3 regions of the Bradyrhizobium sp. UBA2491 genome follow, and region 3 is predicted to be linked to each of the others. Evidence: predicted binding sites of a transcription regulator. Region 3 holds the regulator's gene; each other region holds the start of a gene.
What was found. Region 3 encodes LexA, which represses DNA repair genes until DNA is damaged. Its sites were predicted from a motif close to TGTTCNNNNTGTGTTCNG; they were not measured.

Region 1: the regulator LexA is predicted to act here: its motif matches at 1,108-1,125, upstream of ruvC (crossover junction endodeoxyribonuclease RuvC).
Region 2: the regulator LexA is predicted to act here: its motif matches at 1,149-1,166, upstream of dinB (DNA polymerase IV).

What each region holds. Positions count from the first base shown of each region.
Region 1 is NZ_DDOP01000013.1:42,772-45,038, forward strand. Features, by position in the region: gene B2W55_RS03225 (YebC/PmpR family DNA-binding transcriptional regulator) at 193-939, shown strand; gene ruvC (crossover junction endodeoxyribonuclease RuvC) at 1,156-1,683, shown strand; gene ruvA (Holliday junction branch migration protein RuvA) at 1,943-2,267, shown strand, end outside.
Region 2 is NZ_DDOP01000079.1:151,088-153,354, reverse strand. Features, by position in the region: gene dinB (DNA polymerase IV) at 1-1,103, opposite strand, end outside; gene B2W55_RS27365 (hypothetical protein) at 1,281-1,547, shown strand; gene B2W55_RS27360 (SDR family NAD(P)-dependent oxidoreductase) at 1,557-2,267, opposite strand, start outside.
Region 3 is NZ_DDOP01000066.1:68,640-70,906, reverse strand. Features, by position in the region: gene B2W55_RS22100 (hypothetical protein) at 1-57, opposite strand, end outside; gene B2W55_RS22095 (hypothetical protein) at 234-662, opposite strand; gene lexA (transcriptional repressor LexA) at 936-1,640, opposite strand; gene glp (gephyrin-like molybdotransferase Glp) at 1,885-2,267, opposite strand, start outside.

The sequences.
Region 1 (2,267 bases), on a different contig from region 3:
GGGGGGCTCTTGGAAAGTTGCGGCGGGACGCGCGATCCTCGCAAGTCATGGTTAACAAGTGCCTCATATTCCGGCATGCGGTAGTATTCGTTTGCCGGAGGGCCCCGCCGATCCTTTGATTTTGACCGTGAGGGGCCTATAAGGCCGCGTTTTCCACCCTCGTTCAGACCCTAAGCCTCGAAGAGACGTCGCATGGCCGGCCATTCCCAATTCAAGAACATCATGCACCGCAAGGGCCGGCAGGATGCCCAGAAGTCGAAGCTTTTCGGCAAGCTGGCCCGCGAAATCACCGTGGCGGCCAAGCTCGGCACCCCTGATCCGGCGATGAACCCGCGGCTGCGTGCCGCCGTGGTCGCGGCCCGCGCGGAGAACATGCCCAAGGACAATATCGACCGTGCGATCAAGAAGGCCGCCGGCAATGAGGGCGAGAACTATGACGAGATCCGCTACGAGGGCTATGGCCCCGGCGGTGTCGCCGTCATCGTCGAGGCGCTGACCGACAACCGCAACCGCGCCGCCTCCGACATCCGCTCGTTCTTCACCAAGTCCGGCGGTAATCTCGGCGAAACCGGCTCGGTCGCCTTCATGTTCGACCGCACCGGCATCATCGAATACGACGCCAAGGTCGCTTCCGACGACGCCATGCTGGACGCCGCGATCGAGGCCGGCGCCGACGACGTGGTCTCCAGCGAGACCAGCCACGAGGTCTATGCCTCGCAGGACACCTTCCGCGAAGTGGCCAAGGCGCTGGAGGCCAAGTTCGGCGAGCCGCGCAAGGCGGCGCTGACCTGGAAGCCGCAGAACACCATCTCGGTCGACGACGAGACCGGCGAAAAGCTGTTGAAGCTGATGGACCTGCTCAACGAACACGACGACGTGCAGAACGTGTTCGCCAATTTCGAGGTGTCGGACGCGCTGATCGCCAAGATGGGCGGCTGAGTCACCTGTTCTGTTGTCGTCGCCCGGCTCGACCGGCGATCCAGTATTCCAGAGACAGCAGTGCTTGAGCCGATAGGCCGCGGCGTACTGGATCCCCCGCTTTCGCGGAGGGATGACGAGCGAGGCCGGGATGATGAGCGAGGCCTACCGCGACACAGGCGGGGATGGTCTTCCGTTTGTGTTTCGTTCTCGCAGGCTAGGCGGTATCACTACCGCATGACAGCCCAGCCGATTCGCTCTCCCGTCCGCATCATCGGTATCGATCCGGGCCTCCGCCGCACCGGCTGGGGCGTGATCGAGACCGAGGGTAACCGTCTGGTCTATGTCGGCTGCGGTTCGGTCGAGCCGCCGGACAATCTGCCGCTGGCGAGCCGGCTGCTGGCGATCCATGAGGGGCTTGCCGCCGTGCTCGGCGACTTCAAGCCGATGGAAGCCGCGGTCGAGCAGACCTTCGTCAACAAGGACGGCGTCGCGACCCTGAAACTCGGCCAGGCACGCGGCGTCGCCATGCTGGCGCCCGCAATGTTCGGTATTTCGGTCGCCGAATACGCGCCGAACCAGGTCAAGAAGACCGTGGTCGGTGCCGGTCACGCCGAGAAGAACCAGATCCAGGTGATGCTGAAGATCCTGCTGCCGAAGGCCGAGCCGCCGTCCGCCGATGCCGCCGACGCGCTCGCGATCGCGATCACCCACGCCCATCACCGCCAGAGCGCCGCGCTCCGGCTGAAGGTGGCAAACCTATGATCGGCGGTTGCAAGCCTGCGCAATGTGAGGTGAGCACGCTTGTCAGGCTCCCTCCCCCCTTGCGGGGGAGGGTTGGGGAGAGGGGTAAGCCCCGGGCGAGATGTTCGATGAGCGCTTGCCCCGCGCAAAATCGGCTACCTGTCGTCGAAATGAAAATTGAGAGAGCACGTCGTGTGGTACCCCTCTCCCTAACCCTCCTCCGCAAGGGGGGAGGGAACCCCTCCGCTAATGCCTCCCTTACCGAATCCGGGTTGCCCTCATGATCGGCAAGCTCAAGGGCCTGATCGATTCCTATGGCGAGGACTATGTGATCCTCGACGTCGGCGGCGTCGGTTATCAGGTGCATTGCGCCAGCCGCACGTTGCAGGCGTTGCCACAGCCGGGCGGCGCGGCCGTGCTCTCGATCGAGACTTATGTCCGTGAGGACGCGATCAAGCTGTTCGGCTTCCGCAGCGATCACGAGCGCGAATGGTTTCGCCTGTTGCAAACCGTGCAGGGCGTCGGCGCCAAGGTCGCGCTTGCGGTGCTCGGCACGCTGCCGCCGACCGATCTCGCCAACGCGATCGCGTTGCGCGACAAGGCGG
Region 2 (2,267 bases), on a different contig from region 3:
CCCGGCGGGCTTCCAGGGCGAAGTGGCGCATCCTCTAGTCCGAGCGGCAGCTCCAGCGCGAGGTCCCAGTGCTCCTCGAGATGCGACACCGAGATGGCGAGCAGCGAGATGATCTTCTCACCCGGATGATCCGCGAGCGCAGCACGCACCAAATTCTCGGCGAGCCGGGCGATGATCACCGTCGTGAACACCGGCGCATCGAGCGTCATCGAGCGTGTCACCGACTTCAGGTCTGCGAAGCGAACGCGGACCGTCACGGTACGTCCCGGTCGGGATTTCGCGCGCAGCCGCGTGGCGACGCGGTCGGCGAGATGAAGCAGCGTCGGCCGAATGATCCGTTCGGTCGCGGGCTTGCGGCCGAGCGCCGATTGCGCACCGGCTGATCGCGCCCGCCGATGCGGCTTGAGTTGTCGTGGATCACGGTTCCAGGCCAGCGCCGCGAGTTTCTCGCCCGCCGCCGGGCCGAGCAGCCGCGTCAACGACCGCTCGGACAATCTTGCGAGCTGACCGATCGTCGAGACCCCGATCGCGTCCAGCCGCGTCCTGGTCACCGGTCCCACGCCCCACATCAGCTCGACCGGCAGATCGTGGAGGAATCTCAGCTCGGCGTCGGGATCAACCACGACCAACCCGTCGGGCTTGGCGACCTGCGACGCGATCTTTGCCAGATGCTTGGTGCGCGCGACGCCCACCGAGATCGGAAGACCGAGTTCGTTGCGCACCCGGCGCCGGATCTTCGCGGCGATGTCGGCGGGCGATCCGAACAGATGGGTACAGCCGGCCACGTCCGCGAACGCCTCGTCGATCGAGATGCGCTCGACCAGCGGCGTAAAATCGCCGACCACCGCAATCGCCGCATCGCCGAGTCGCTGGTAGTCGCTGAAATGGCCGCCGACAAAAATCAGTTGCGGACACAACTCGCGCGCCTGCCGTCCCGACATGCCGCCGTGAACGCCGAACGCCTTGGCTTCATAGGATGCCGCAAGCACCACCCCGCCACCGACGGCGATCGGCTTGCCCCGCAGCGACGGCTCGAGCAGCTGCTCGACCGATGCATAGAAGGCGTCCAGGTCGGCGTGGAGGATGGTGGCTGCGTCTGCCATCGCGATCCGTTCATCCCCGACGTGGTCAACGCGCTCGTCTTCACCTAGAACAAAATAAGAACACAGCAATCGCCGGTCAACCCGAAATTTGCCGTGGGGCTCCGAATGATGTCCCCGTTAACCACCACGGCTGCCCGGGTGTTTTGATAGGCAGGCTTCTTCGGGTAGATATCTGGAATGACCGATCACGCCCACCAGGTGGACTTCCAGGCCTCGGCCTCGCTTTACAAATGGCCTTCGCTCAACAACGCCAGGCGCGAGGACCGCATCCCCTACATGGTTGTCAGCACAACGCTCGACCAATGCATCCGGGATTTGATGGCGAAGCCTGAGAAGACGCGACACCTCTACGAGATCCGCACCACGGCGCAACCGCCCCTCGTCCCCGACGTGCTGTCGCCCGAGCACGTGATCGAACTCGCCAGGCTTCGCGAATATCTCTGAGACGTGCTGCTAGACCGCGCGGTTCTGCGTCGGGGAGCGGCCGCCGCCGTCGGCGACCAGCACCGCGCCCGTCACGAACGACGCCTCGTCGGAAGCCAGGAACAAGCAGCACGCCGCGATCTCGGCGGGCTCCGCCATCCGGCCCAGCGCGATCCGCCGTTCGACGCTGTGAAACTCGACGTCCGGCGTGGTGCCATTCTGGTCCGCGAGCAATTGCATCTCATAGGCGCTCATCGGCGTCCGCACCCAGCCCGGAGCCACGGCATTGGCGCGGATGCCGTCGGCGCCGTGCGCGTAGGCCAGCGAGCGCGTATAGGCGACCACCGCCGCCTTGCTGGCGGCATAGCTTGCGCTGTCCGGGCTGGCATTGAACGCGGCCACCGAGGCGACGTTGACGATCGCGCCGCCGCGCTGCTTGAGCAGCGGCAGCGATGCGCGGCAGACCCGCATCGTGCCGGTGAGGTTGACATCGAGTGTCCTGGCCCAGACCTCGTCGGAGACGCTTGCGGGCTGGTCCGGCACGATCAGGCCGGCAGCGTTGACGACGATGTCGAGCCACGCGCCGCAGGCGGCGACCGCCTTGGCAACATCGTCCGCGCGCGTAACGTCGCCACGCACCGCCTGCCCGCCGCACGCGGCCGCCGCGGCGTCGAGCTCGGCGTCACCGAGGCCAAACAGCACGACGCGCGCGCCGCTCAACGCCAGCAATGCCGCCGTGGC
Region 3 (2,267 bases):
GTAGCGACCCGGTTCCGTGACGCGTCCAGCCTTCTGCCATGTGACCTTGTCGACCACTGCGCGGCTTTCCTTGGGTGCACTCTCCGTGGGTGCACATGCTCCGCGCGCGATGATGCGCCAAGGCGCCCGCCGACGCAAATCTTCCAGCGCGCCCCGGAACCCGACGTCCGGGGTCGCTCGAAATCGCTTTGGTCATTCGCCGCCGAACAGCTCATTCCGCGGCGACGATGCGTTTAACCCAAAAACAGCGACGCGAATGCGGAGGGCCGCCGCTCCACAGCCTTCGGCTTGTGCTCGACCGCCGGATGCAGCGCCGGCAATTGCAGCACGCTGACGCGCTGCCCCTCGACCAGCTGGGTCACCAGCACATGGCTCCCGTCGGGGAATTCGACCGCGTCATGATGTCGATCCGGAACGTCGGGCTCGACTTCGTTGAACACGCCGACCCGGAAGCCCATCGTCTTGGTCCAGATCCAGCGGCTGTCGTAGCGAACGTTCTCGGCGAAAGCGAGCTCGGTACCCGGCAGCATGCAGACCGCCACAGTGGGATCGTTCTCCGAAGCAAAACCGCGGGTCGACGTGCCGCGGAAGGTCGTCGTGATCAGCGTCTCTCCGACAATGGCGGGGCGCGATGCCACGGCGTGCAGACTATAGTCACACATCGGATGGCTCCTCGTTTCGAGGTAGCGACCCGTGCCTCTCCTTGAGGCATGGGCCTCTACCAGAGTGGACGATAGCGAACGAGTGTCGGCTCGTTTCGAGGCGATTGTACGACTGGCCGTTGAACGCTCCGATCACAAACACGCGACGCTGCGTGGGAGGTATCGGAGCGCATCGGGCAGACTGCACCTTGCGCTATCTTCCAAGGAACGATCCGATGTGTCGCTCGTTCCTCGCCGCCGCAAGTATTTGCGGCTCAGTACACGTATTTGCGCTCAGTATTTGCGATACAGCCCGATCAGCTTGCCCTGGATGCGGACCCGGTTCGGCGGCAGGATACGCACTTCATAGGCAGTGTTGGCCGGCTCCAGCGCGATCGACGCGCCGCGGCGGCGGAAGCGCTTCAGCGTGGCTTCCTCCTCGTCGATCAGTGCCACCACGATGTCGCCGGTGTTGGCGACGTCGTTGCGCTGGATCAGCGCCATGTCGCCGTCGAGGATGCCGGCATCGACCATCGAGTCGCCGCGCACTTCCAGCGCATAATGCTCGCCGGTGCCGAGCATGTCGGGCGGCACGCTGATGGTGTGGCTGCGGGTCTGGAGCGCCTCGATCGGCGTACCGGCCGCGATCCGGCCCATCACCGGGACCGCCACCGGGCGGTTGCCGTCGTCCTCGGCGACCGGCGGGGTCGCGGGACGCTTGCCGAGGGTGCCTTCGATGACGCTCGGGGTGAAGCCGCGGCGGCCGTTGCCGCCGCCGGCGGAGAGTTCGGGCAGCTTGATGACTTCGATGGCGCGGGCGCGGTTGGGCAGGCGGCGGATGAAGCCGCGCTCCTCCAGCGCAGTGATGAGGCGGTGGATACCGGACTTCGAGCGCAGGTCGAGCGCATCCTTCATCTCGTCGAAGGAGGGCGGCACGCCGGCCTCTTTCAGACGTTCATTGATGAAACGCAGAAGTTCGTACTGTTTGCGCGTGAGCATCTCGAGTATTCCCCCGGTTGATAGCGTCGTTCGATTCCGAGACTCTTCAGTGGGGCCTGCAGGCCGGGCCTGACCTCGGGAGCATGGTGCTTGCTGCAAGCGCTCCCTGGCGGCCTCCCGTTTGTAGACACCAGTACTCGAAACAAATCATGAACGGACACTATATGTTCGATATGTGTTCCGCAACCTCTTAATTTCCGGTGAACGGGTCAAGGCAACACGCAACCAGCGAGCCGCGAAAGCCTCACTCCGGCAGCGTCAGGATCTCACACTCACTGCCCTTGGCAGCGGCGGGCGCAAACGGCGGACGCACGAGAAGTGCCCGCGCCGCAGCGAGATTCCCGAGCAGCGACGAGTCCTGCTGCATGACGGGCGTGGCGACCAGCGAGCCGTCCGCGCGCTCCTCGAGACGGGCGCGCAGATAGTCCTCGCGCTGGTCGTTGGCGGCGAGGTCGCGGCCGAGCAGCGCGCTCGTGCGGACATGATGAACGGTCTTGCGGCCGCTCAGCGCACGAATCAACGGCACCAGAAACAGGAAGGCGCAAACATAGGACGACACCGGATTGCCGGGCAGGCCGATCACCCGCATCGCGCCGAGCCGGCCGTGCATCATCGGCTTGCCCGGCC